One region of the Acidovorax sp. KKS102 genome, then DNA from elsewhere that is predicted to be linked to it. Evidence: riboswitches for the same ligand, from Rfam matches in the RefSeq annotation. Region 1 holds a riboswitch; the other holds the start of a gene.
The links. A riboswitch is a leader RNA that binds a small molecule or an ion and turns the genes downstream of it on or off. The one in region 1 is predicted to bind thiamine pyrophosphate.

Region 1 (14,363 bases):
CTCCAGTTCCAGCCGGAGGTCAAAACGTTTGGACAGGGTCGATTGTCCCGTGTTCAGCACCTCCAGGGTCACGTCCAGCATGGCGGGCGAGATCATGAAGCCGTGGCGGTACAGGCCGTTGATCTCCAGCACGCCCGGGCGGGTCTGGCGGATGGCGGGCAGGTTGTCGGGCAGCGTGGGGCGGCACTGCGTGGCCAGCTCCAGAATCCGCCCTTCGCCGAAGCCGGGGTGCACGGCGTAGGCGGCGCTCAGCAGCTCCAGGGTAGAGCGCACGCTCGCCGGAGAGCGGTCGTCGGACTCGATCTCGGTCGCGCCGATGACGAACAAGTGGTCTTCCTTGGGTGCGATGTAAATGGGGTAGCGGGGGTGCACCAGCCGGGTGGGGCGCTGCAGCGTCACGTCGGGCGCGTGGATGCGCGCCACTTCACCGCGCACGCCCCGCAGCGCGCTCCACTGGCCCTTGGCGCCCAGGCCCCGGCAGTCCAGCACCCGGTCGGGCTGGCCGTGGGCGCCGGGCGTGAAGGCGTCGGGCGACTGGGGCGTGTGCCAGTGCGCCCGCACTCCGAGGCGCTCCATTTCCACCAACAGGGCGGCCAGCAACTGGCGGTTGTCCAGCTGGCCCTCGCCGGGCAGGTACAGGCCCTGGTTGAAGCGGTGCGCAAGGGCGGGCTCCACCTGTTCCAGGGCGCCGCTGTCGAGCTTTTGCAGGGGGGGCAGCTCGGGCAGGCTGCGCTGGTTGTTTTCAAGCTGGCGGGTGAAGCGCTGGGCTTCGGCCACGTCTTGGCGGTGCCACACGATCAGCGTGCCGGCCTGCTGAAAAAACACGGGTTCTGACAGGGCTGCCAGCAGCTCGGGCCAGCGGGTCAGCGCGTGATGGCCCATGCGGACCACGCCGGGTTCGGTGATCGCGGACTCTGCCAACGGGGCCAGCATGGCCGCAGCCACCGTGGCGGCCGAGTTCTCGGCGGCGGGGCCGCCCGCGTCATAGATATCCACGCGGTGCCCCTGGCGCGCCAGCTCCACGGCCAGCAGACGGCCCATCAGGCCTGCGCCCAGGATGGCAAAGGAAGAAGGTTGAAGTGACATAGATCCGTCAGTGTGTCCGTGGTGTGGCAAGCGGCCATGGACAAAACGGGGTCACCGTTGATGGAAACTCCCCACGCCAGCATGACCTGGATCGGGTAGCGGGGCTCCTGCTGCGGTCGCAGTGCACAGGGTTCTGTACAGGCCCCAGGGTATTTCTCAGTCGCACGCCCAAGAACAGCATCTTGATGGCAGGACACCCCTGTTTCGTCCGGAAAATGAATTACAGCACATCCCCCATGTGCCCCGTTTTGACGTGGCGCATAGGCCATAATTTTTGCCATGATTTCACCGACGACCTCCTTGCCCTCGACGGGCCACCGCTACGCACGCGTGCTGTCCATCGCAGGGTCCGACAGCGGCGGGGGCGCAGGCATCCAGGCCGACCTCAAGACCTTCAGTGCGCTGGGCTGCTACGGCATGACGGCCATCACCGCCATCACGGCCCAGAACACCTGCGGGGTGACGGGCATCCACGGCATTCCGCCCGAGATGCTCAAGGCCCAGATCGATGCGGTGGTGCAGGACATTGGCGTGGACGCCGTCAAGATCGGCATGCTGCACTCGCCCGACGTGGTGCATGTGGTGGCAGACGCCATTCGGACCTACCAGCTGCCGCACGTGGTGCTGGACCCGGTGATGGTGGCCACCAGTGGCGACCGGCTGATTGCGCAGGAGACGGTGGCCGTGCTGGTCCGAGAGCTGTTTCCGCTGGCCGAGGTGGTCACGCCCAACCTGGACGAGGCCGGATGGTTGCTGGGGCGTCGCATCGAAGGCGTGGAGGCGCTGGAGCTGGCCGCGCAAGACCTGCTGCGGCTGGGCGCCCGCGCGGCATTGCTCAAAGGCGGGCACTTGCCGGGCGACTGGGTGGTGGATGTGCTGGCCGTACAGGGTGGAGAACACGAATCAGGACACGGCCACCGGTTGCAGTCACAACGCATTGCCACCCACAACGGGCATGGCACGGGCTGTACCCTGTCGTCTGCGATTGCAGCCCACCTGGCGCTGGGCCTACCGCTGGAGCAGGCCGTGGAGCGGGCACGGGCTTATATCCTGGGGGCCATTGCTGCCGGAGCGAATGTGACCACCGGCCGGGGCCACGGCCCCCTCAACCACGGCTACGCGCCGGTGGCACAGCGGGTGTTTCAGGCGCTTTAGAGCGGTTTTTTAAGTGTTTTGAGGCGCAAGCGCTAGTCAATCATGTGCCGATTGCTCCTCTTTTGATAGTGCTTTGGCGGCGACTCAGCGTGCCTTGGGCCGTGTCGCCCAGGCCAGCACAAAGCTGAACGCCAGCGCGGGCAGCGCAGAGCCCGCATCAGGCAGCACCCTGGGCGCCAGGTGGTACACCGCGATGCCGGCCAGCCAAATGGCTACGGGCGCTGCATTCACCTTGCGCGCCGCCGCCAGCAGGGCGGGCGCATCGGTGCCAAAGGCCAGACGCCCGAGGATCACGCCAAACAGCGGCACGAACACCGAGCTGAGCAGCAGCAGAAACGGTTCCAGGCTGTGCATGGGCAGCACCAGCGCCAGCCCGGTGCACAGCGCGGCCACCAGCAGGCCCCAGGCGCGCACACCCCAGCGCGGCAGCAGGCTATGGGCCGACACGGCGCCTGAATACGCGTCGCCATAGGCGTTGTCCACCTCGTCGATCAGGATCAGCGACAGCGCAATCAGCCCGCCCTGGGCCAGCAGCAGCGCCTGCACCAGGTCTTGGCTGGGCAAGGTCAATGCCACCAGCACACCCAGGCTGTAGCACCAGATGTTGGCCAGCGCATAGCCCAGCCACGTGCCGCGCAGTGCGGAGCCACCGTTCTTGCCATGGCGGGCGTAGTCGGCCACCAGTGGCAGCCACGAGATGGGCATCGCAAGCACCAGGTCCAGCGCGGGCAGCACGCCCATGCCGCCGTCGCCCTTGCGCGTCCACAGCGCCTCAAAGCCTTGCGTTTGCGCCAGCGACAGGAACTGCCACGACAGCCACAGCAGCGACAACACCACCAGCGGCAGCGCGATGCGCGCAATCAGCTTGCGCACCAGCTGCACCATCGATCCGCTGATCAGCAGCATCACCACGCCGCCCCACAGCAGCGTGGCCAGCACGGGCCAGTGGGCGCCCGCCATGGCGCCCGACTGCTGGCCAATCGCCACGGTGGCGTCACGCATCACCACCAGCTCGAACGTGCCCCAGCCCACCAGCTGCACGATGTTCAGGATGATGGGCAGGCTGGCAAAGGTGCGGCCATACACCGCGTGCATCAGCCCGGCACTGGCCAGGCCGCTGTCGCAGCCCAGCTTGGCCACCCAGCCCAGCAGGCCCGCGCCCACGATGGAACCGGCCACGATGGCGATCAGGGCCTCTTTGGTACCCAGCGCGGGCATCAGGTACGCCCCGACCTGCATGACGAGCAGGCCAACACCCAGGCTGAACCAGAGCGAGGCGTGGTCATGCCACTGGAAGACGCGGCGGTCGGGGGAGACGGGGGCCAGCGCTTCGTTGGTGGCGTGCGTGGCAGGCGATGAGGACATGGAATGGCTCCGTAAGCAGATACAGAGCAGGGGCGGCCCGCCGGTGCGCCCGGATGTGTTCAGGGCCGTGCTTTGGCGGACTTGCTTCCCTGCGCGAGGATGATCTCAATCAGGTTCAAAGGGACTCTCTCAGTCGAAGCGGGCGGGCCCACATCGACACCCCTAGCGGTAGCGCTTGCTAAAGCAGCGCGCTGCGGATTGTAGTGGTGTGCGGCCGTCGCGCGCCCAGTCAGGCAGCGGTGGCCGGGGCCACACCCAGCAACTGGTGCAGGCGCGGGCTGGTGGTGGTGTATTGCAGGGCCACCTTGTCGCCCTTGAGCGCCTCGGCCGCGCCAAAGGCAGCCAGCGTGGCCTCGTGGAAGCCGCACAGAATCAACTTGCGCTTGCCGGGGTAGGTGTTGATGTCGCCCACGGCGTAGATCCCGGGCACGCTGGTGCGGAAGGCCTCGGTGTCCACCACCAGCTGTTTGCGGTCCATGGCGATGCCCCAGTCGGCGATGGGGCCGAGGCGGGGGGAGATGCCAAGCACGGGAACCAGCAGGTCGAGTGCCAGGGCACGGGTGCTGCCGTCGGGGTCCACCAGCTGCAGTGCGGTGAGGCGGTCGCCTGCGGTGTCAATGCCGGTGATCTGCGCGGCCTCGACGTGGATGCGGCCTGCGTCGCGCAATTGCTGCAGGCGTTGCAGTAAGGCGTCAGGCGCCTGGAAAACGTCGCGGCGGTGCAGCAGGCTCACGCGGGCGGCTTGACCTTGTTCGGCCAGTTCCACCGCGCGGGCCACCGCGGGCTCGTCGCCGCCGTGCACGACCACGTGGCGACCGGTCACATCCACTGTCGCGGGCAGGCTCTGGTAGTGGACCTGGGTACCGACGAACCGCTCGATGCCGTCCACCTTGAGGGTGCGCGGCACAAAAGCGCCCACGCCGGCGGCAATGAACACGCTGCGGGCCAGCAGTTGTGCGCCTTGCGAGGTTTCGACCAGCAGGCGCCCGTCCGCTTGTACGGTGAGGGCGGACACCAGCGTGTTCAGGTGCCACTGGGTCTTGAACGGCGCGGTCTGCTGAAGCAGCAGACCAGCCAGCTCGCGCCCGGTGCACACCGGGATGCCCGGGATGTCGTAGATGGGTTTGTCGCCGTACAGCTCGACGCACTGGCCCCCTGCATGGGGCAGGGCGTCGATCAAGTGGGCGGTGATGCCTTGCAGGCCCAGCTGGAAGACCTGGAACAGGCCTACGGGACCTGCGCCGATGACAACGGCGTCGGTCTCGACCACGGTGGGCGCTTGCAAAGTCTCGGTCACCAGTGGCGCGCGCGGCGGGTTACTTGATCAGTTCGTTGACCTTGCCCGGCTTGCCGTTCCACTCGTCAGCGTCGGGCAGTGCAGGCTTGCGCTTGGTGATGCTCTTCCAGCCGTCGGCAAAGGCCAGGTCGGCGTTGAGCTTGATGAAGGCGATCTGGTCGGCCGGCAGGTCTTCTTCGGCAAAGATGGCGTTGGCCGGGCACTCGGGGATGCAGACGGCGCAGTCGATGCATTCGTCAGGGTCGATGACGAGCATGTTCGGGCCTTCGCGGAAGCAGTCCACGGGGCACACGTCCACACAATCGGTGTACTTGCACTTGATGCAGTTTTCGGAAACGACGTGGGTCATGACAGGAGTTGTGTGGGTCGGTGAAAACCCTCGATTTTAAAAGCTTTCACCGACCTTTGGTTGCAGGGTCCCTCACCCCGATGGGGTGACTGGGGCTTGGGGCGCTGATCTGGATCAGTTGACGAGCACGGCGCCAGCGGTTTTGTGGCTGGCGGTGTCCACCAGAATCAGCGAGCCCAGCACGCGGGCCTGGCTGAATGCTGCGGCGGGAATCGCCTCCTGCAGCAGCAGGTCTACATGGCCGATGGCATTGGGATCGAGCTGTGTGGCGGCTTCTTCGGCCAGCGTGTTGATGTTGAGCTTGTGCACCACGGCCTTGACCTTGGCCTTGACCCAGCGGTGGCCATGCAGCGCCCAGTACACGCGGCCTGCGACCAGGGGCTCGTCGTCCATCCAGGCGACCGTAGTGTGCAGCTCGCGGCTGGCGGGCCAGGCCGGGGTGGCGGCGGGTGTGTCGCCAAAGTCGTCGTCGGCAGCCGGCGTTGCAGCAGCCGGGGGCGCGGCCAGGATCCAGTCGCCGCGCGATACGTCCACCTCGCGGTCCAGGATGATGCCGGCGCTGGTGCCTGCGGGCACGTCCTTGGGGCGGCGGGCGTGGTCCAGCACCTGGGCCACGGTGGCCAGCTGGCCGCTGGGGAAGATCTGTACGGCGGTGCCGGGCGCAAAGCGGCCTGCGGCCACGCGGCCCCAGAACACGCGGCGGCCCTGGCTGGTGTCCGACGAGGACGAGAACTTCTCGACCCACTGCACGGGGAAGGCCGGTGCCAGCGCTGTGTCGGCTGGGGTGTTGGGCAACTCTTCCAGCACTTGCAGCAGCGTGGGGCCGGTGTAGCCGCACCAGCCGGCATGGGCATCGACCACGTTCCAGCCCTTGAGGGCGGACACTGGCACCGTGGCACGCACGGTAATGCCGGCGGCCTTCGCAAAGGCATCCAGGGCGCCTTGGATGTGCTTCCAGGCCAGCGCGGGGTCTTCTACCGCGTCGAGCTTGTTCACGGCAAACACCAGCGAATGCACGCGCAGCAGGTGCACCAGCAGGCTGTGGCGGCGGGTCTGCGGCAGCAGGGCCAGGCCGGGGTTCTTCCAGTCAAGCTTGGTGGCATCGACCAGCACCACGGCGGCGTCGGCGCTGGATGCGGCCGTCACCATGTTGCGGGTGTACTGCTCGTGGCCGGGCGCGTCGCCGATGATGAACTTGCGCTCTTCGGTGGCGAAGTAGCGGTAGGCCACGTCGATGGTGATACCTTGCTCGCGCTCCGCGCTGAGGCCGTCGGTCAACAGGGCCAGGTCGGTCTCGCCCTGGCGCTGTACGCCGGCCAGGTGGTCTTGCAGCACGGCCTTGCTGTCCACCAGCAGGCGGCCAATCAGCGTGCTCTTGCCGTCATCGACGGAACCACAAGTGATGAACTTGAGGGCGGAGATATGGTCGTTTTGGCTGGTAGCGCTAGTGTTATTTGCGCTGGCAGCTATTGAATTGATAGCGGTCATCAGAAATACCCGTCCTTCTTGCGCTTCTCCATCGAAGCATCCGATGTCTTGTCGTCCATGCGCGTGGCGCCGCGCTCGCTCACGTCGGCGGCCAGGGTCTCGATGACGATCTCGGCCGGGGTGGCGGCGGTGCTCTCCACCGGTGCGGTGCAGGTGATATCGCCCACGGTGCGAAAGCGCACGTCGCGCGTTTCCACCACGTCGCCATCGCGCGCGGGGGTCAGCTCGGTCACGGGCATCAGCAGGCCCTTCTTGTCCACCACCTGGCGCTTGTGCGTGTAGTAGATGCTGGGCAGGCCGATCTGCTCGCGGTCGATGTACTGCCACACATCCAGCTCGGTCCAGTTGCTGATGGGGAACACGCGGAAGTGCTCCCCGGGCTGCAGGCGGGTGTTGAACAGCGTCCACAGCTCGGGGCGCTGGGCCTTGGGCTGCCATTGGCCGAAGCTGTCGCGGTGGCTGAAGATGCGTTCCTTGGCGCGGGCCTTTTCTTCATCGCGGCGGGCGCCGCCGATGAGGGCGTCAAAGCGGAACTCTTCGATCGCTTCGAGCAGCGTGACGGACTGGTGCACGTTGCGGCTCTCGCCCGGGTGGGCCAGGCGCACGGTGCCGCGCGCCATCGAATCCTCCACGCTGCGCACGATGAGTTCGGCGCCCAGCTCCTTCGCGCGGAAGTCGCGGAAGTCGGTCACTTCGGGGAAGTTGTGGCCCGTGTCGATCATCAAGAGCGGGTAGGGAATGCGGCCCGCACCAAACGCCTTTTCAGCGCACTTGAGCATGACCAGCGAATCCTTGCCGCCCGAGAACAGCAGGGCGGGGCGCTCGAAGGCGGCGGCGACTTCGCGCAGGATGAAGATGGTTTCTTCTTCCAGGGCGTCGAGGTGCGAGTTATTGAGGTGGTAGCTCATGTTGTTGGTCTTTTTCTCAAGCAGCGCTGAGTCGGTGCGGGCGTTCATGGAGGTGTCCGGTTTCAGTGGGCCAGATGCAGGCCGCACTCGCGGTTGTCTTCGCCCTTGGTCGGGTCCACGTAGTCGAAGTTGTTGGGCAGGCCGTGCTTCACGCAGTATTCGTGCAGGTCCTTGGACGACCAGTGCAGCAGCGGCGCCACCTTGATGAGGCCGTCGGGGTTGATGCTCACCGGGTCCATCTGCGCGCGCACGGCGGTGTCGGTGGCGCGCAGGGCGGTGAACCAGACCTTGGGCGCGGTCTCGCGCAGGGCGCGGGCAAAGGGCTCGAGCTTCACTTCTTCGGTGAAGGCCGCATGGCGCGGGTCGCCCAGCGCGGGCGTGGGGCCATCGACGGCCTCGCGGTGGGCGCGCGAGCGCAGGGGCAGGTAGATCTTCAGGTTCAGGCCCAGCTGCTTGGTCACCTCGTCGGCAAAGCGGTAGGTGGCTTCGGTGTTGTAGCCGTTGTCCATCCACACCACGGGCACGTCGGGGTTCACCTGCGTGACCAGGTGCAGGATCACCGCTTCGAACGGGCGGAAGTTGGTGGTGACGATGGTGGGCTGGCTCAGGCCCAGGGCCCAGGCCACCAAGCCCTGCGCGTCGCGGCCCAGGTCGGCGTTGATGCGGGCGAGGTCGATGGTGGTGTTGTTCATGGCGTGGGGGTCTCTCGCATTCATGATCAGGCGGCCTCGCGGAAGTGGGGCAGGGGGTGCGTCACGTCGCCCTGGTAGAAGGCTTTGAAACGGTCGAACTGGCGCTGGGCGTCGGCCATGTCCACGCCTTCGCGCAGCACGGCCACGTCAAAGCCGCAGCGGGCCATCTGTACCAGCTGGTCGATCAGCACGTCGCCCGTGGCGCGCAGCTCGCCCGCAAACTTCAGGCGGCCGCGCAGCAGGCGGGCCTGGCTGAAGGCCCGGCCGTCGGTGAACTTGGGGAATTGCAGGTCGATGCGGTCCACGCCCGCCAGGTCCAGCTCGAAGGGGTTGGCGTCGTTGGGCAGTTCAATCACTTTTTGGCCTGCGGGGCTTGGCTGGTGCTCGTGAGCAGCTATTATTTTCATAGTATTCAGCTTTCAGGCGGCTTCGGTTTCGGCGGGGTGGCGCGCGGCGTTGGCAGCGGCCTTGAAGGGGTCGAGGCCGACACGGCGCACCGTGTCGATGAAGTTTTCGTAGCGTGGCCCCTCGGCGTCGCTGGCCAGCAACTGGCGTTCGGCGCGGTAGGTGGCCAGCAGGGCTTCGATGACGCCGGGCACTTCAGCGGCGCTGAACGAGGGGCCGATGATCTTGCCCGGCGTGGCGGGGCCCGAGAGGTCGGAACCATCGGCCCCGCCCAGCGTGATCTGGTACCACTCCTTGCCGTCTTTATCCACGCCCAGGATGCCGATGTGGCCGCTGTGGTGGTGGCCGCAGCTGTTGATGCAGCCGCTGATGTGCAGGTCGATCTCGCCCAGGTCCCACAGCTCGTCCAGGTCCTGGTAGCGCTCGGTGATGGCTTCGGCAATCGGCAGGCTGCGCGCGTTGGCCAGCGAGCAGAAGTCGCCGCCGGGGCAGGCGATCATGTCCGTCAGCAGGCCGATGTTGGGCTTGGCCAGGCCCAGCGCCTTGGCGGCCTGGTACAGCGCGGGCAGCTGGTCGCGGCGCACCCAGGGCAGGAGCAGGTTTTGCTCGTGCGTCACGCGCATTTCACCCGCGGAGAAACGGTCGGCCAGGTCGGCGGCGGCTTCCATCTGCTCGGCCGTGGCGTCGCCAGGGGCGTAGCCCAGGCGCTTGAACGACAGCATCACGGCGCGCAACTGCGGGTGGCGGTGGGGCAGCACGTTGCGCGTGAGCCAGCGGCCGAAGTCCTTGTCTTCTTCGGCCGCGGTGCGCAGCAGGGCCAGGGTTTCGGCCTCGGCATCGGCGGGAGAGAGGTCCAGCGCGGGTTCGTGGAAGTTGGCGGCCACGCGGTCGTACTCGGCCTGCGTGATGGTGTGGGGGCCGCCTTCCACTTCCACGATCTGGCGGAACTCCTCTTCCACCTGGTCCACATACGCCTGGCCTTCGGCCTTCACCAGAATCTTGATGCGCGCCTTCCAGCTGTTGTCGCGGCGGCCGTAGCGGTTGTACACGCGGATCACGGCCTCCAGGTAGTTCATGAGCTGGTTCCAGGGCAGGAACTCGCGCAGCACCGGGCTAATGGTGGGCGTGCGGCCCATGCCGCCGCCCACGCGCACCTTGAAGCCCAGTTCGCCAGCGTCGTTCTTGACCAGCTGCAGGCCCACGTCGTACCAGCCCAGCGCAGCGCGGTCTTCGCGCGCGCCGTTGATGGACACCTTGAACTTGCGCGGCAGGAAGGCGAATTCAGGGTGCAGCGTGCTCCACTGGCGCAGGATTTCGGTGAAGGGGCGCGGGTCGGCGATCTCGTCGGCGGCGATGCCGGCCAGCGCATCGCTGTTGATGTTGCGGATGCAGTTGCCGCTGGTCTGGATGCCGTGCAGGTTCACGGTGGCCAGCAGGTCCATCACATCGGCCGCCTTGGACAGCGGAATCCAGTTGTACTGCACGTTGGTGCGCGTAGTGAAGTGGCCGTAGCCGTACTTCAGCTTGGTGCCGATGCGCCGGCCGTCGGCCAGCGGGATCTCGCCCAGCTTCTCCTGCGTGGCCTGGGCCTCGGCCAGCAGGGCGGGCTCGGGCTGGTCGTATTCGCGGGCCACGCGGGCCAGCACGCGAAGCTGGGCGCTGGAGAGCTCGCCATACGGCACGGCCACGCGCAGCATGGGCGCGTAGCGCTGCACGTACCAGCCGTTTTGCAGGCGCAGGGGGCGGAACTGCTCTTCGGTCAGCTTGCCGGCTTGCCAGCGTTCGAGCTGGTCGCGGAACTGCTCGGCCCGCAGGCGGATGAATTGGCGGTCAAAGTCGGTGTATTGGTACATCGTGGAGCACTCAGATCAGAATCAGTTTGAAGCCCGCCCAGGCGAGCAGCAGGGAGAGGGCCGAGCGGATGAGGCGCTCAGGGGTGCGGGTGACCAGGCGCGAGCCCAGCCAGATGCCCGGCAGCGAGCCAGCCAGCAATTGTGCAAGCAAAGGCCAGTCCACCGAGCCCAGAGAGGCATGGCCGAGGCCCGCCACCAGGGTCAGCGGAACGGCGTAGGCAATGTCGGCGCCGATGATGCGCGGCAGCGGCAGCAGGGGGTACACCAGCAGCAGCACCGTGACGCCGATGGCGCCCGCGCCCACGGAGGTGAAGGTGACCAGCGTGCCGATCACCGCGCCCAGCAGCACGGGCAGGCTCCAGTGGCGGGGGCGGGTGGCGTCGCCGGTGTGGGCCTTGCGGGCGGCGTTTTGTGCGGCCTGGCGCTGGGCAGAGAAAACAATGGCCTTGTAGAGCGTGGCGGCGGCCGTGAGCAGCAGGGCAAAACCCAGCGTGGTGGTCATGATGCGCTGGGCGGTGGCGCTGGCCGGGCCCAGGGTGTGCAGCGCCCACAGCGCCAGCAGGGCGGCTGGAATGCTGCCTGCGCACAGCTGGCCCACCACTTTCCAGGGCACCAGACGCTGGCGGGCCAGGCTGACGGTGCCGCCCATCTTGGTGAAGGCCGCAAACAGCAAATCGGTGCCCACGGCCATGTGGGGCTTGATGCCGAAGAAGAAGATCAGGATCGGCGTCATGAGCGAGCCGCCGCCCACACCAGTCAGGCCCACGATGAGCCCAACGGCAAAGCCCGCAAAAACAAACGCCAATTCATGCATGGCGGCGAATGTAGAGGGGCTTCTTATGGATGCAAACTATTGTTTTGCTCTGCCAATATGTCGATTTGTTTATAAGTAAGGATTGGCGCGGGCTGGCAGGGGGGATGCTTGAGCCGCCTGCCGTGCTGGATCTATTGCAGCCGCTCGGTGCCCAGCGCCTTGGCCAGCCGCGCATCCAGCGGCAGCGGCTCGCCCTGCAGCCGGGCTGCGAGCAGTTCGCCGCACAGCAGCGCCAGCGTCAGCCCGCGCGCGCCCATGGCCGTGCTGGCCCACAGGCCGGGCAGCTGGGCTGCATCCACCGGGCCCACGATGGGCAGGCGGTCGGGCGCTGTGCAGCGCACGGCGGCCCAGGTGCGCAGGGCGGGGGGCTCCCCTGCGGCGGGCTGTAGAGCCGGGGCGTTCAGTGCCTGGGCGAACAAGGGTTCCAGCTGGGGGGCGATGCCGGGCAGCAGGCCCTGCAGCTTGGCCCAGTTGGTGGCGTGGGCTGCGTGGATGTCGGCATCGGTGGGCGGCAGGGCCTGCACATCGCGCTCAAAGGTGGAGCCCATCACCCAGCCTTGGTCGTCATCGGCTTGATCGCCCAGCGGGAAGCGGGGCACCAGGTTGCCGTTCCCGTTGGCCGGGAACGGAATCCATGGCAGCAGCGGCTTTGCTGGGTCGGCATGTTTGCCCCACGACACCTGCCCGCGCACCGGCTGCAGGGGCCAGCGGTGGTTCAGCAGAGCCAGGCTGCCTGCGCCCGCTGCAATGACCACGGTGGGTGCCTCGGCCAGCACCTGGCCCTGGGCATCGAGTGCCTGCCAGGTGGTAGTGGCGGGGCCGTGCGCAGTGGAGGGTGCTTCCACACGCCGCAACTGGGCCACTGCGCAATTCCCCCGCCATTGAATGCCGGGTTGGCCCAGCAAGGCCCTGGCCAGGCGCGCCGGGCGCACCCAGCCCGCCTGGTGGTGCCAGCAGGCCGTCGCGTCAGGCGGCAACTGGGCAGCGGTCAGGGCCGCAGATGGCGCAGGCTCGCTCCAGGCGGCGCCTGGCCCTTGGGGCCAATCGGGCGACAGGCCGGGGCTGCCGTCGGTGCGGTGCTCCAGCACGCCGCAATGCGCCCAGTCCACCCCCTCGTTCAGCAGCCAGCGGGCCTGCTCCAAGGTGGTGCGGATGCCGCTGCGCGACAAGCGCGACAGCACGCTGTCGTCGGGCGACACATGGGGGGCAAACACCCCGGCGGGCAGGGCCGATGCGCCCGCAGCGGGCTCGGGGGCCTGGTCCAGCACCGTGACCTGCCAGCCGCGCCGGGCCAGGCTGGCTGCGGTGGCCGCCCCCGCAATGCCGCCGCCGATCACGATGCAGGGGCCGGGCGTGGAGGGTTCCGGCGCGGCACCCGCCTGGCGCGAGGTGCGCGGTTCCCAGCGCGGATTGAAGGTGGCATGCAGGTTGTCGCGCTTGGGTGGCACGCCGGGCACGCGGGTCACTTCAAAGCCACATTGCGTCAGCGCATCACGCACAGCGCGGGCGATGGTCCAGGTGGCCAGGCGGGTGCCGCGCCGGCAACAGCGCGCCACGGCCTTCAGGGTGTGCAGGTCCCAGCTTTCGGGGTTGCGCTGGGGGCTGAAGCCGTCGAGGTAGATGGAGTCCACCGTCAGGTTCTGCTGGCGCAGCATGGCCTGGGTGTCGCCCACGTACAGGGTGAGCAGCACGCGGCCTTCGTCAAAACGCAGCCGGTGCACGCCTGGCAGCAGGCCCCACCATTGCTGGTGCAGTGCTTCGGCCAGCGGCGCCAGCTCGGGGTGGACCGAGGTGGCGCGCAGCAGGTCGGCTGCGCTCACGGGCCAGGCCTCGGTCGATACGAAGTGCAGCAGCGTGGGGCGCTGCGGGTCGGCCCGCCAGGCCGCCCAGGTCACCAGGAAGTTCAGGCCAAAGCCAAAACCGGTCTCCAGAATGCGCCATTGCGACTGCCCGGCCCAGGCCTCGGGCAGGCCGCAGCCGTGCAAAAACACACGGCGGGCTTGGTCCAGGCCACCGTTTTCACTGTGGTAGCGGTCGCCGAAGCGGGGGCTGTAGGGGGTGCCGTCTGGCAGCCACTCGACGGGTTCAGTCATGGGGTGGGGACTGGAGGTTTGCGGCGCTTGCATCGCCCTTGACCTGCGTCACTGGCGCGGCCCAGGCCAGGGCAGCCAAGCAAGGGCCGCCCCGCAGCGAGGGCTGCGTCTCCCTGCCCGTAGCGTGCAACGCTACGAGAGCGGGGGGAAGCGGCGTAGCCGCTCAGGGGGGGTATTTTATTTAAGCGCTGGGCGGGACGTAGCCCGCCGCAGCGTCTGCGCCGCTGCCAAAGAAGTGATTTTGGCGAAACCACTTTTTGCAGCGCTGCACTTCGCGTCGCTCCGTTACGCGCTGGGCGGGACGTAGCCCGCCGCGGCGTCTGCGCCGCTGCCAAAAAAGTGGTTTTCCATCTGGCGTGCCAAATACTGGCGGGCACGGGCATCGGCCAGGTTCAGCCGGTTTTCATTGACCAGCATCGTCTGGTGCTTGAGCCAGCCCGCCCAGGCTTCCTTGCTCACGCTTTCCCAGATTCGTTTGCCCAGTTCGCCGGGGTAGGGCGGAAAGTCGAGGCCTTCGGCTTCCTTGCCGAGCTTGATGCATTGAACGGTGCGTGCCATGGGAATTCCTTGTAGTGGGGGCGAGCGAAAAAAGGCTTCGCTCAGATGATTTGGATATTAAGAACTGAAATCTCAGTAGTTCCAGTTTTGAAGAGGGCCTTCCAGAATGCGTTCCATCGGTGTTTTGCACCGCAACACATTCATAAAAGAGGCCCTTCCATGAACTTTCGCCGCGACTTTATCAAGTTTCCCTTCGCCGCCGCCCTGGTGGGCAGTTTGGCCCTGACGGCATTGCCGTCGTTTGCGCAGTCGGTGACGCTGCTCAATGTGTCGTACGACCCGACGCGCGAGCTGTATGTG
Region 2 (14,363 bases), 1.4 Mb from region 1:
CATGGCCGCCATCGACGGGCTGGACAGCGCCACGGCCCAGAAGATCGTGCAGACCCGCGAAGCGCGGCATTTCCGCACCCTCAGCGACGTGCGCGACCTGGTGGGTGCCAGCATCGACATCAACGAAAGCGCCCATGCCGTGGCTTCGTCGTACTTTGAAGTGCGGGGCCGCCTGCGCCTGGGCGATGCGATGGTGGACGAGCGCTCTTTGGTGCGCAAACAGGGTATCGACGTGACCACGCTGTGGCGCGAGCGCGGGGCCTTCGACCGGGAAACCACGCAAACCCTGCCAGGGGCGCAGCGTTGAGAACCTGTTCTGAGGCACAACAACCCTCAACACCGCACCACCCACACCGCCGCCGTGTCACGCCCGCCCCCTAAAATGGCCCGCAAAACCCGCCCATGAGCACCCTGATCCTTTTCCTGCCGCCGGCACGCCCGGGACCCGCCTCCGAGTACGCCTACACGCTCACGGCAGACGGCCATTCCGCCCTCCAGCACGCCACCGCACCCGCTGCCCTGCTGCCCGAGCCCACCCGCCCCGGCGGCGAGGTCGTGGCTGTGGTGCCCGCACGGGCGCTGTCGTGGCAACGCGTGACCATTCCGGCCGGGGTGCCGCTGGGCGCCGGCCAGCAAACGCCCCGGCTGCGCTCGGTGCTCGAAGGCCTACTTGAAGACCGCGTGCTGGACGATGCCAGCCAGCTGCACTTTGCGCTGCAGCCCGGTGCACAAAGCCGTGCACAGGCCGGCGAGCCGGTGTGGGTGGCTGTTTGCGACCGCGCCTGGCTGCGCGAACACCTGCAGGCGCTCGAAGCCGCAGGCCGCCGCGTGGCCCGCGTGGTGCCCGAATTTGCGCCCGGCCCCACGGCCAGCGGCCAGCCTGAGCTGTGCGCCCTGGGCACGCCCGAAGAGGCCTACGTGGTGCTCACTGGCCATGGTGCCGAACAGGGCGTGGCGGTGCTGCCGCTGACGCCCATGGCCCTGACGCTGGCGCGTACCGGTTTGCCGGCCGCCGAGGCAGGCGACGACCTGGCCCTCATGGTCCGCGCCGAGCCCGCCGTGGCCGCGCTGGCCGAACGCACCCTGGGCCAGCAAGGCCAACGCATTGCGCTGCACACCACCAGCCAGCGCGCGCTCGATGCCGCCCGTGGCGACTGGGACCTGGCGCAGTTCGACCTCTCCAGCACCAGCAGCACCCGCGCGCTGCGCAAAGTGGGCAGCGCGCTGAGCGCGGCGCTGTATGCCCCGCAGTGGCGTGCAGCCCGCTGGGGCGCGGGCGTGCTGGTGGTGGCACACCTGGTGGGGCTGAATGCCTGGGCCTGGCAAGAACGGCAGGCACTGAACGCCAAGCAGGCCAGCGTGCGCAACACCCTGACCCAGACCTTCCCCAAGGTGCAGGTGGTGGTCGACGCGCCGGTGCAGATGGAACGCGAGCTCGCCCAGCTGCGGCAGGCCGCCGGTAGCGTGTCGGCGCGCGACCTGGAGCCCCTGCTGGCAGCGGCCGGCGCCGCCTTGCCCGATGGCCGCCTGCCCAGCAGCATCGAATACACGCCCGGCGAGCTGCGCCTGCGCGGCGTGACGCTGGCGCCCGATGAAGAAGCTGTGGCGTCTGGCCGCCTGCAAGCCGCCGGCTACCGCGCCCGCATGGACGATGGCAGCCTGTTGCTGCGCACCGAGGTGAGCCCATGACCCAACCCTCCGCCCTCCAGGACCGCTGGAAAGCCCTGGCGCCCCGCGAGCAGAACCTGGTGCTGGCCGCCAGCACCGTGGTGGCGTTGGCCCTGCTGTGGTGGGTGGCCGTCGCCCCCGCACTCGGCACCCTGCGCGCCGCGCCCGCGCGGCACGCCGCGCTCGATGCTCAACTGCAGCGCATGCAAAGCCTGCAGGCCGAGGCCCAGCAGCTGCAGGCCACCCCCGCCACCAGCCCCGGCGATGCCGTGGGCGCGCTGCGCACCGCCCTCACGCAGCGCCTGGGCAACACGGCCCAACTCAACGTGGCGGGCGACCGGGCCACGGTCACGCTCAAAGGCGCATCGGCCGACGCTCTGGCCCAGTGGCTGGCCCAGGCCCGTAGCAACGCCCGCGCCACGCCGCTCGAAGCGCGGCTGACCCGCAGTGCTGCCGCTGCGCCGACTGGCAACGCGCCCGTCACCCTGGGCAGCACACCCGTGGCCATGCCCCGCTGGGATGGCACCGTGGTGCTGGCCTTGCCCGCCACCCCGGCCCGCTGACCCGCTGCCCCGTCACCGCCCTGAACGACACCCTCCCCACCGTGGCCCGCAACCTCCGTCCGACACGCCCAGCCCCCCGCTCCGCCCCCCGCACAGCGTGGGGCTGGGCATGTGCCGGTGCGCTGGCCGGCGTGCTGCCCGCCGTGGTGGCCTTTGCGCCCGCGCACTGGCTGGCCGGCGGCGTGGCCCGTGCCACCCAAGGGCAGGTGCTGTTGCTGCAGCCACGCGGCACGGTGTGGACCGGCTCGGCCCAGCTGGTGTTGACCGGCGGCCAGGCCAGCAAAGACAGTGCCGCCCTGCCCGGCCGGGTGGACTGGCAGCTGCGCCCCACCTGGGGCGGGCTGCGCGCCCGGCTGCAAGCGGGCTGCTGCACGGCGGAGCCCCTGCAGGCCCAGGTGCACCTGCGCTGGGCAGGCCCGCAAATCACCCTGGCCGACGGCCAGAGCCAGTGGCCCGCCGCGTTGCTGGCGGGCCTGGGCACCCCCTGGAACACGCTGCAGCCGCAGGGCCAGCTGGCGCTGCAGACCCGCGCACTGGCCGTGCAATGGGCCGCTGGCCGCATGGTGCTGTCGGGCCAGGCCCAGCTGGATGCACGGGCCATGTCCTCGCGCCTGTCCACCCTGCGCCCCATGGGCAGCTACCGGCTGGTGCTGCAGGGCGGCGAGGTGCCCACGCTCGCCCTCAGCACCCTCGACGGGGCCTTGCAACTGAGCGGCAGCGGCCAGTGGGTGGGCAACCGCCTGCGCTTTGCGGGCGAGGCCAGTGCCGCCCCCGAGCGGGAGGCCGCACTGTCCAATCTTCTGAACATCATCGGACGGCGCAATGGCGCGCGCTCCATCATCACCGTGGGTTGAATCTATGACTTTCCTGTTTGCTCCACGCCTGCGCTTTACTCTCAAAACAATAGCTGCCAGCGCAATACTTACTTGCGCCAGCGGCCAAATTGGCGCCCAAACGGCGGTGGACACCCGCACCGGCAGCGTGCGCCCCAGCGAACCCGTCACGCTCAACTTTGCCAACGCCGAGATCGAGGCTGTGGCCCGCACCATGGCCACCATCACCGGCCGCAACGTGGTGGTGGACCCGCGCGTGAAAGGCCAGCTCAACCTGGTGACAGAGCGCGCCGTGACACCCGCCGCCGCGTTCCAGCAGTTCCTGGCCGCGCTGCGGCTGCAGGGCTTCACGGTGGTGGAGGCAGCCGGCCTGTACAAGGTGGTGCCCGAGGCCGACGCCAAGCTGCAGGGCGGCAGCGTGAGCGTGGTGCAGGGCAACGCGGGCAGCGCGCCCGGCGGCGGGCAGATCGTCACGCAGATCTTCAAGCTCAACTTCGAGAACGCGGCCAACCTGGTGCCGGTGCTGCGCCCGCTCATCAGCCCCAACAACACCATCAACGTGAACCCCGGCAACAACTCGCTGGTGATCACCGACTACGCCGACAACCTGCAGCGCCTGGCGCGCATCGTGGCGGCCATGGATGTGTCCAACGCCAGCGATGTGGAGGTGATTCCGCTCAAGAACGCGATTGCCAGCGATCTGGCACCGCTGGTGTCGCGCCTGATCGACGGCGGCAGCGCCAACGGAGGCGCCGCCGCTGCGGCCGCGCCCGGCCAGGCCGACACGTCGTTCAAGACCACCCTGATTGCCGAGCCGCGCAGCAACTCGCTGATCCTGCGCGCCGCCAACCCGGCCCGCGTGGCCCAGGTGCGCGCGCTGGTGGCCCAGCTGGACCAGGCGCCTGCGCCGGGCAGCAGCGCCGCCAGCGGCAACATCCATGTGGTCTACCTCAAGAACGCCGACGCCACCAAGCTGGCCACCACCCTGCGCGCCGCCATGGCGGCCATGGGCGGCAACAATGGCGGCGCGGCCAGTGGCGGTGGCGGTGCCAGCGCGCCCGCACCCAGCACGGGGCTGAGCACCGGCGGCATGCTGTCCACCAACGGCAGCTCGTCCGGCAGCAACAGTAGCACCGGCGGCCTGGGCTCCAGCGCGAGCGCCATGGGCACCAGCAGTACCAACAACAACCAGCCCTCCACTGGCGGGCAGATCCAGGCCGACCCCACCACCAACTCGCTCATCATCACCGCGCCCGAGCCGCTGTACCGCCAGCTGCGCGACGTGATCGACAAGCTCGACGGCCGCCGCGCGCAGGTGTTGGTCGAGAGCCTGATCGTCGAGGTCTCCGCCAACAAGGTGGCCGAGTTCGGCATCCAGTGGCAGGGCGTTCTGGGCAAGAACGGTGATGGCACCGTGGGCGTGATCGGCACCAACTCCGGCCAGGCGGGCGCCAACATCCTGAACGTGACAGCCGCCCTGGCCTCGGGCTCCACCACCTCCATCGCCTCGGCGGCCAGCTCGCTGGGCAAGGGGCTGAACCTGGCGCTGGCGCCACGCGTCAACGGCCAGTACTACCTGGGTGCGCTGGCGAACTTCCTGCAGACCAGCGGCGATGCCAATGTGCTCTCCACCCCCAACCTGATGACGCTGGACAACGAAGAGGCGCGCATCATCATCGGCAACAACGTGCCTTTCGTGACCGGCTCGTACGCCAACAGCACGGGCAGCAGCACGGTGAACCCGTTCACCACGGTGGAGCGCAAGGACGTGGGCCTGATGCTCAAGGTGCGCCCGCAGATCAGCGAGAACGGCACCGTGAAGATGGCCATCTACCAGGAAGTCTCCAAGATCGACACCGCCACGCTGAGCAACGCCAACGGCCCCACCACCAGCAAGCGCTCCATCGAGTCGAACGTGGTGGTGGACGACGGCAACATCATCGTGATCGGCGGCCTGCTGGAAGACAGCTACTCGCAAGGCCAGGACAAGGTGCCGGTGATGGGCGACATCCCGGTACTGGGCAACCTGTTCCGCAGCGAGAACCGCACCCGCAACAAGACCAACCTGATGGTGTTCCTGCGCCCCATTGTGGTGCGCGACAACGCTACCAGCGACGCGCTGATGATGGACCGCTACGAGGCCATCCGCGCGCTGCAGCAGACCACGCAGCCCGCGCCCAGCGTGGTGATGAAGTCGGTGTCCGGCGCGCCCATCCTGCCCGCGCTGCCACAGCGCGCAGAGCCCGGCGCAGCCACGGTGCCTGCGCAGCCGCTCGCCCCGCTGCCCGCAGAAACTTCGCCACGCTGAAGGGTCGCCACGCATGCGCCACCCCCTGCCCTACGCCTTTGCCCGCACCGCCCAACTGCTGCTGGAGGACGACGGCCACCAGCTGGTGCTGTGGCACGGCCCCAGCCCCGACGCGGGCGCGCTGTCCGAAGTGCTGCGCAAGCACCCCGTGCAGCAGCTGCTGCCGCTCGATGCCCCGGCCCTGGCCCAGCGCATCAGCGCGGCCTATTCGCACAGCGAATCGAGCGCTGCCACCGTGGTGAGCGAGGTCGAGAGCGACGCCGACCTCTCGCGCATGATGCAGGAGCTGCCGGCCGTCGAAGACTTGCTGGAGTCGGCCGGCGACGCGCCCATCATCCGCATGCTCAACGCCCTGCTCACGCAGGCCGCGCGCGACGGCGCGAGCGACATCCACATCGAGCCCTACGAGCGCCACAGCAGCGTGCGCTTTCGGGTGGACGGCACGCTGCGCGAAGTGGTGCAGCCCAACCGCGCGCTGCACGCGGCCCTGATCTCGCGCCTGAAGATCATGGCCGACCTGGACATCAGCGAAAAACGCCTGCCCCAGGACGGCCGCATCAGCCTGCGCCTGGGCACCCGCGCCATCGACGTGCGCGTGTCCACCCTGCCCAGCGCCCATGGCGAACGCGCGGTGCTGCGTCTTTTGGACAAGAGCGAAAGCAAGCTGAGCCTGGAGGCCGTGGGCATGCAGGGCGACACCCTGCACCGCTTCGAGGGCCTGATCGGCCAGCCGCACGGCATCATCCTGGTCACCGGCCCCACGGGCTCGGGCAAGACCACCACGCTGTACGCGGCGCTGGGCCGGCTCGACGCCACGCGCAACAACATCATGACGGTGGAAGACCCCATCGAATACGAGCTGCCCGGCGTGGGGCAAACCCAGGTCAACAGCAAGATCGAGCTGACCTTTGCCAAGGCCCTGCGCGCCATCCTGCGGCAGGACCCGGACATCATCATGATTGGTGAAATCCGCGACTTCGAGACCGCGCAGATCGCCATCCAGGCGTCACTCACCGGCCACCTGGTGCTGGCCACGCTGCACACCAACGATGCGGCCAGCGCCGTCACGCGCCTGACGGACATGGGCGTGGAGCCCTTCCTGTTGTCGTCGTCGCTGCTGGGCGTGCTGGCCCAGCGCCTGGTGCGCAAGTTCTGCACCCACTGCCATGGCGCGGGCTGCGAGCACTGCGGCCAGACGGGTTACACCGGCCGCACCGGCGTGTTCGAACTGCTGGTGACCACGGACGCGATCCGCGCGCAAATCCACGCCCAGGCGTCAGAGGCCGACATCCGCGCCGCCGCCATGGCCGATGGCATGGCACTGATGCGAGAGGATGGCGAACGCCTGATTGCCGCCGGCATCACCAGCCGCGAAGAAGTGCTGCGGGTGACGCGGGACTGATTTGCTATACATATGATAGCAGCCAGCACATAAAGCACTAGCGCCACCAGCCAAAAACACCTGAAATTACCGGATCTGCAACGCCGGTCGGCGCGCCACCTGGGCGACGGCGGGTGCTGCGGGCGCGGGGGTGTTGAACGTGGCCGAGGGCGATGCGCCATCCTGCAGCTTGAACTGGCTGACCGCGCTGTTGAGGTGGTGGGCCTGCTCACGCAGCGACTCGGACGCTGCGGTGGATTCCTCCACCAGCGCCGCGTTCTGCTGCGTCATTTGGTCCAGCTGGGTGACCGACTGGCTGATCTGGCCGATGTTGTCGCTCTGCTCGGCCGACGAGGCGGTGATCTCCGCAATGATGTCGGACACACGCCGCACGCTGCTCACGATCTCCGTCATGGTCTGACCGGCCTGGCTCACCAGGCGCGAGCCGTCTTCCACCCGCTCCACCGACGAACCGATCAGGCCCTTGATCTCCTTGGCCGCTTCGGCGCTGCGCTGCGCGAGGTTGCGCACCTCGCTGGCCACCACCGCAAAGCCACGGCCTTGCTCACCGGCACGGGCGGCTTCCACGGCGGCATTCAGCGCCAGGATGTTGGTCTGGAACGCAATCGAATCGATCACGCCCGTGATGTCGGCGATCTTGCGCGAGCTGGTGGTGATCTGGTCCATGGTGGTCACCACCTGCGACACCACGGCGCCGCCGCGTGCGGCCACCTCGGCAGCGGTCGACGCGAAGTCGCTGGCCTGGCGCGAGGCCTGGGCGCTTTGCTGGACGGTGCTGGTCAGCACTTCCATCGACGAAGCCGTCTCTTCCAGGTTGGCCGCCGTCTGCTCGGTGCGGTGGCTCAGATCGTGGTTGCCGCTGGCGATCTCGGAGCTGGCGGTGGAGATGTTGCCCGCCGCGTCCTGCACCTGGCGCACCAGGTCACGCAGCGAGTCCTGCATGCGGCCCATGGCGCCCACCAGCTGGCCCACTTCGTCCTGGTTCATGGCCGCCACATCGCGCGACAGGTCGCCGCTGGCAATGCGTTCGGCCAGCTCCTGCGCCTGTCCGATGGATTTGGTGATGGAGCGCACGCTGAAGAACGTGAGCGGAATCAGAACCGCCAGCGCCAGCACCAGGCCCACACCGATCAGCGCGGCCATGGTGGAGGTGCGTGATTCGACGCCCGCACGGGCCTCGTCCATCTGCGCACGGGCCGAGTCCGCGAGGCTGGAGAACAGCTTGTCGGTGGCCTCCATGTGGACCTTCAGGCGATCGGCGTAGGCGCCGCCACCCGCGCCGTCCAGCTGCGCGCCTTCGATCTTCTCGAAGATGGGCGAAATGCCGGTTTCGTACTGCTTGATCTCGTCCAGCGATTTGTCGATGGAGGCCACAAAATCGGCATCGCCCGACTGCACCTGGCGCACATCGGCCAGGCGCTTGCGCAGGGAGGTCAGGGTCTTGGCCCAGGACTCGCGCAGGGCAGAGACCTCGACCGAGTTGTTGAAGTTGATGATGATGTCTTTTTCGGTCCGGCGCAGGTCACCCAGGGTGGTGCGCAGCTCGGACATGTCGGTCAGCGTCTGCACCCGCTCTGAAAACAGCACCTGCAGGGTGCCGCGCGTGCGGTCCAGGGCTACGTAGCCCATGGCACCGATGACGACCAGAAGGATCAGGGAGAAGACGGTTCCGAAGTAGAGACGCGTGCGGATGGAGAAGCGGCCGAGAGCGTTCATGGCTCTTCCTTACATTTTTTAACAGATAGTCCAGCATAGCAAATTTGGTGCCACACACACCCCCCACCTTCTGGGCCGGGGGTGGGCGGGACTATATGCCGGGCCAGGCCGTCCGCCGCACAGGGTAAGCACGGCCCAGGGGCCCTGTTTCAGGGAATCCTCGGGGCCAGTAGCTGCGCTTATTGCGCCGCTGCCATCACACGGGCTTGAGGGGGATGTACAGCTCGCCGCCGCCCTGCTGGAACTCGGCCGCCTTGGCCTGCATGCCCTGGGCCAGGGCTTCGGCCTCGGCCACGCCCTTTTGCGCGGCAAAGTCGCGCACTTCCTGGGTGATCTTCATCGAGCAGAACTTGGGCCCACACATCGAGCAGAAATGCGCCACCTTGGCCGAGTCCTTGGGCAGGGTCTCGTCGTGGTATTCCTTGGCCGTCTCCGGGTCCAGGCCCAGGTTGAACTGGTCCTGCCAGCGGAAGTCGAAGCGCGCCTGGCTGAGCGCATCGTCGCGCGAGCGGGCGCCGGGGTGGCCCTTGGCCACGTCGGCCGCGTGGGCGGCAATCTTGTAGGCAATGATCCCTTGCTTCACGTCGTCACGGTCGGGCAAGCCCAGGTGCTCCTTGGGCGTCACGTAGCACAGCATGGCCGTGCCCATCCAGCCGATCATGGCCGCGCCAATCGCGCTGGCGATGTGGTCATAGCCCGGCGCGATGTCGATGGTCAGCGGGCCCAGGGTGTAGAACGGCGCTTCGTGGCAGGTCTTGAGCTGCTCGGTCATGTTGGCCTGGATCATGTGCATGGGCACATGGCCGGGGCCTTCGATCATGGTCTGCACGTCGTGCTTCCAGGCCACCTGGGTCAGCTCGCCCAGCGTGTGCAGCTCGGCAAACTGCGCTTCGTCATTGGCATCAGAGGCGCAGCCGGGGCGCAGGCCGTCGCCCAGGCTGAACGACACGTCGTACGCCTTCATGATGTCGCAAATGTCCTCGAAGTGCTCGTACAGGAAGCTCTCGCGGTGGTGCGCCATGCACCACTTGGCCATGATGGAGCCGCCGCGCGAGACGATGCCCGTGCGGCGCTGCGCCGTGAGGTGGATGTAGGCCAGACGCACGCCCGCGTGGATGGTGAAGTAGTCCACGCCCTGCTCAGCCTGCTCGATCAGCGTGTCGCGGAAGATTTCCCAGGTCAGGTCTTCGGCCACGCCGCCCACCTTTTCCAGCGCTTGGTAGATGGGCACCGTGCCAATCGGCACGGGCGAATTGCGCACGATCCAGTCGCGCGTGGTGTGAATGTTCTTGCCGGTGGACAGGTCCATCACGTTGTCTGCGCCCCAGCGGATGGCCCACACAAGCTTTTCCACTTCTTCTTCAATGCTCGACGTGACGGCCGAGTTGCCGATGTTCGCGTTGATCTTGACCAGGAAGTTGCGGCCAATGGCCATCGGCTCGACTTCAGGGTGGTTGATGTTGGCGGGGATGATGGCGCGGCCCCGGGCCACTTCGTCGCGCACGAATTCGGGCGTGATGATGCGCGGGATGCTGGCACCCATCGGGTTGCCCATCAGGCGCTTCTCACGGCCTGCGTCGGCCATGTACTGCGCCATCCACTCGCGCTTGCCGTTTTCGCGAATGGCCACGTATTCCATCTCGGGCGTGATGATGCCCTTCTTGGCGTAGTGCATCTGCGTAACGTTGGCACCGGCTTTGGCGCGCAGGGGCTGGCGCTGCAGGGCCGCAGCCTCGGCGCGCAGCTGGGCCAGGCGGGTGGCGTCTTCGCTCTTTTGTCCGTCGTCCAGCGCCACGGGCGCGCGGCCTTCGTACTGCTCCACATCGCCCCGGCCGGTGATCCAGCCACCGCGCACGCTGGCCAGGCCTTGGCGCACATCGATCACGGCATTCGGGTCGGTGTAGGGGCCCGAGGTGTCGTACACGCTGACGAGCTCGCCGTTGGTGAGCGCGATGTCGCGCACGGGCACGCGCAGGTCGGTGTGCAGCTGGCCGGGGATATAGGCCTTGCGCGATGCGGGGAAGGGTTCGCGGGTGCGGGCGAGCAGCTCGGCAAACTTTTCGGAGGCAGCGAGCTGGGCGTGGGGGTCGGGGGCGTTCATGGGCAGGTCTCCTGGTTCCGGTGGCGGTGGGGTCTGCTCCGGAATGGACCTGTGCGCCCCTCGGGCGGCTGCGCATGGCAGCCCCTGAGGCATGGCGTGCCTACAGGGACTGCGGGCACGGGGACAAGGAGGTCGGCTCTTCTTCCGCCGGTATGAACCGGATCAAGTTCGTCGGGTTCGCAAGCTCGCCTGAATTCCTTCAGGACCCTTGCATCTCAGCGCATCAGCACACCCCGGAGCAGGCGCGAGTATAGGGCAGAGGAAAAAACGGGCCCGCAGAGCCCGCGCATCAGCCGATACATCAGGCCAGGCGGCCGATGAGAATCACCGCAAAGAAGAACACAGCGGCAATCACCGTCCACTTGAGGATGACGAGCCCCAGGCGCTTGTAGCGCGGCTGCCCGGTGCCGGCATAAAACGCAAAGGACACGGCTGCCGCCAAGAGCAGCAGCATGGCCAGCCAGCGAAAGATCAACATGGCCAACGGGCCCTACCAGGCACGCGCAGGCTGCGCAAAACCGGTGGGTGCCTGGCGCTCATCCTCGAAGGTGACCACTTCCCAGGCATCGCGCTGGGCCAGCAGCTCGCGCAGCAGCAAATTGTTCATGGCATGGCCCGAGCGGAAGGCGCTGTAGGCGGCCAGCAGCGGCTTGCCAATGAGGTACAGGTCGCCCATGGCATCCAGGATCTTGTGCTTCACGAACTCGTCGTCGTAGCGCAGGCCGTCGCTGTTGAGCACCTTGTAGTCGTCCATGACGATGGCGTTGTCCAGCCCGCCTCCCAGCGCCAGGCCGTTGGAGCGCATCATCTCCACATCGCGGGTGAAGCCAAAGGTGCGCGCGCGAGCGATGTCGCGGCTGTAGTTGCCTTGCCCCAGGTCAAACTCCACACGCTGGCCGGTGGAGTCTACGGCGGGGTGGTCGAAGTCGATTTCAAAACTGAGCTTGTAGCCGTGGTACGGCGTGAGGCGCGCCCACTTGGCGTTGGCGCCTTCACCCTCGCGCACCTCCACGGGGCGGGTGACGCGGATGAAGCGCTTGGGCGCGTTTTGCAGCTCCACCCCGGCGCTTTGCAGCAGGAACACGAACGAGGCTGAAGACCCGTCGAGGATGGGGACCTCCTCGGCCGTAATGTCCACGTAGAGGTTGTCAATGCCCAGCCCCGCACAGGCCGACATCAGATGCTCCACGGTGTGCACCTTGGCATTGCCCACCGCGATGGTGGACGCCAACCGCGTGTCCGTCACCGCCTCGGCACGGATGGGAATGTCTACCGGCTGCGGCAGGTCTACCCGCCGGAACACGATGCCCGTGTCCGGCTGCGCGGGCCGCAGGGTCAACTCGACCCGCTGGCCGCTGTGCAGACCCACGCCTACGGCGCGGGTCAGGGTCTTGAGGGTGCGTTGCTGGAGCATCCGTGCATTTTAGTTTCTGCGGCACCGCCCCGCACGCGCCGAGGTCTTGTCGGCTACGTAGAGCTACCGCCGCGTTTTCACCTACTGTGCAGGCCCCATGCTTGGTCGCAAAATTTGGTACAGAGGGCCTTGGAAACCACAACATGAACACATGAAACCCGCCCCACAGGAGACTCCCATGAGCAAGCTCAGTTTCAAGATGAAGGTCATGCTCATGATCGGCACCGCGCTCACGGCGCTGCTGATCATGGCCATCCTGTCCCTCCTCCAGGAGCGACGGCTGATCACCGAGTCCCGCAAGGACATGCTGACCACCGCCGTCCAGTCCGCCCACAGCATCGTGGTCGGCTACCAAGCCAAGGCCGCCAGCGGCGCCATGTCGGTGGAAGATGCGCAGAAAGCCGCCAAGGACGCCCTGCGCATTGCCCGTTACGGCGGCCCCGAGGGCAAGACCGAATATTTCTACATCTGGACCACGGAGGGCGTGGGCGTGATGCACCCCTTCAAGACCGAATGGGACGGGCAGGACATGCTCGGCAAGGTCAAGGACGGTTCGGGCGTGGACATCATCGGCCTGCTGGTCAACGGCATGCGCAACAGCAAGGATGGCAAGGCCTTTGTGCCCACCATGTTTGCGCGTCCCGGCCAGCAGACGCCCGTGCCCAAGCTGCAGTACATCGTCAAGGTGGATGGCTGGAACTGGATGGTCGGCTCCGGGCTGTATACGGACGACGTGGATGTCATGCTGCGCCAGGCCCTGTGGTCGAGCCTGGCGCTGGTGCTGGCGGTGTTTGTGGCGGTGGGGGTGATCGGCCTGCTGGTGTCGCGCTCGGTATTGCGCCAGATTGGCGGCGAGCCCACCCATGCCATTGCCATCATGTCCGAGGTGGCCGAAGGCAACCTGGACGCGCAGATTCCGGCCGCCCCTCCGGGCTCCATGCTGGACGGCCTCGCACACATGGTGACCTCGCTGCGCAAGCTGGTGACCGAAGTGCGCTCGGCCACCGACAGCATCGCCACCGCGTCCAGCGAAATTGCGCAAGGCAACAACGACCTGGCCCACCGCACCGAAGACACGGCCAGCAACCTGCAGACCACAGCCAGCAGCATGGAGGAGCTGACCAGCACGGTGAAGCAGACCTCCGACTCCGCCCAGACCGCCAACCAGATGGCCACGTCCGCCGCCGAAGTGGCGGCACGCGGGGGCGAGGTGGTGTCGCAGGTGGTGTCCACCATGCAGGACATCAACGCCAGCAGCAAGAAGATCAGCGACATCATCGGTGTCATCGACGGCATTGCGTTCCAGACCAACATCCTGGCGCTCAATGCCGCCGTGGAGGCCGCCCGTGCTGGCGAGCAGGGCCGGGGCTTTGCTGTGGTGGCCGGCGAGGTGCGCAGCCTGGCGCAGCGCAGCGCCGAAGCCGCCAAGGAGATCAAGTCGCTGATCGGCGCGTCGGTCGAGAAGGTGGAGTCCGGCACGGCCCTGGTGGGCAATGCGGGTGCCACCATGACGGAGATCGTGGCCAGCGTACAGCGCGTGACCGACATCATTGGCGAGATCCGTGCCGCCACGTCGGAGCAGAGCCAGGGCATTGCGCAGGTCAACACGGCCATGAACCAGCTGGACCAGATGACGCAGCAAAACTCGGCACTGGTGGAAGAATCCACCGCCGCCGCCGACAGTCTGCGCGAGCAAGCCATGAAGCTCACCCAGGTGGTGGCGCTCTTCCGTGTGAACGGCAGCACCTCCGCGCCCGCCCCGGCCAGCCGGCCCGCAGCCGCGCCACGCCCCGCCGTGGCTCCTGCAGTGCGCGCCGCAACACCCCGCCCAGCCCTGGCCAAGGCGCCGGCAGCCCCTCGCCCAGCGGCGCCTTCACCTGCCCCAGCGGCGGCATTGCCCCCCAAGGCCAGCAGCCCCAAGCCTGCGGCAGACAACAACGATGACTGGGAGTCTTTCTGATCGCTGAGAGGCCTGGGGCCACCCAGGCCTGAACGCGCGCTGAAGCACACCACACCAGTAAAAAAGCCCTGCCAGCTTGCGCTGGCAGGGCTTTTTGTTTTATGCCCCCCATCAAGGGGAGGCGAAGTGCGATCAGCGGGGCTCTCAGTCCGCCTGCTTGCGCAGGAAGGCGGGGATCTCCAGGTCATCCATGCCGCCCGACGACAGGGCATCCACGCGGGCTGCCGCCTGCGTGCGGTTGGTGCGCCACACGCTGGGCACCGACATGCTGCCGTAGTCGGCCTGTGCGCTGCCTGCATGGCCGCCTGGCACGCCCACGGCGCCACCCAGCGTGCCCACACCTGCGACGGGCATCTGGTAGGCCATGTTGTCCGTGCCCGTGCGCAGACCACCTTGCA

Region 2: another riboswitch for thiamine pyrophosphate. It lies ahead of thiC (phosphomethylpyrimidine synthase ThiC); the one in region 1 lies ahead of C380_RS10120 (cytosine permease).

Annotation. Positions count from the first base shown of each region.
Region 1 covers NC_018708.1:2,203,601-2,217,963, forward strand. Annotated here, with positions in the region: gene thiO (glycine oxidase ThiO) at 1-1,086, opposite strand, end outside; gene thiD (bifunctional hydroxymethylpyrimidine kinase/phosphomethylpyrimidine kinase) at 1,366-2,241, shown strand; gene C380_RS10120 (cytosine permease) at 2,326-3,606, opposite strand; TPP riboswitch at 3,676-3,780, opposite strand; gene C380_RS10125 (NAD(P)/FAD-dependent oxidoreductase) at 3,836-4,876, opposite strand; gene fdxA (ferredoxin FdxA) at 4,923-5,252, opposite strand; gene C380_RS10135 (sulfate adenylyltransferase subunit 1) at 5,367-6,740, opposite strand; gene cysD (sulfate adenylyltransferase subunit CysD) at 6,740-7,696, opposite strand; gene C380_RS10145 (phosphoadenosine phosphosulfate reductase family protein) at 7,711-8,340, opposite strand; gene C380_RS10150 (DUF934 domain-containing protein) at 8,367-8,747, opposite strand; gene C380_RS10155 (nitrite/sulfite reductase) at 8,760-10,598, opposite strand; gene C380_RS10160 (sulfite exporter TauE/SafE family protein) at 10,609-11,412, opposite strand; gene mnmC (FAD-dependent 5-carboxymethylaminomethyl-2-thiouridine(34) oxidoreductase MnmC) at 11,544-13,505, opposite strand; gene C380_RS10170 (oxidative damage protection protein) at 13,791-14,063, opposite strand; gene C380_RS10175 (sulfate ABC transporter substrate-binding protein) at 14,223-14,363, shown strand, end outside.
Region 2 covers NC_018708.1:835,072-849,434, reverse strand. Annotated here, with positions in the region: gene gspK (type II secretion system minor pseudopilin GspK) at 1-307, shown strand, start outside; gene gspL (type II secretion system protein GspL) at 403-1,689, shown strand; gene gspM (type II secretion system protein GspM) at 1,686-2,231, shown strand; gene gspN (type II secretion system protein N) at 2,273-3,085, shown strand; gene gspD (type II secretion system secretin GspD) at 3,090-5,372, shown strand; gene C380_RS03775 (GspE/PulE family protein) at 5,386-6,774, shown strand; gene C380_RS03770 (methyl-accepting chemotaxis protein) at 6,841-8,490, opposite strand; gene thiC (phosphomethylpyrimidine synthase ThiC) at 8,687-10,591, opposite strand; TPP riboswitch at 10,714-10,837, opposite strand; gene C380_RS25220 (hypothetical protein) at 10,893-11,069, opposite strand; gene lpxC (UDP-3-O-acyl-N-acetylglucosamine deacetylase) at 11,082-12,005, opposite strand; gene C380_RS03755 (methyl-accepting chemotaxis protein) at 12,184-13,965, shown strand; gene ftsZ (cell division protein FtsZ) at 14,110-14,363, opposite strand, start outside.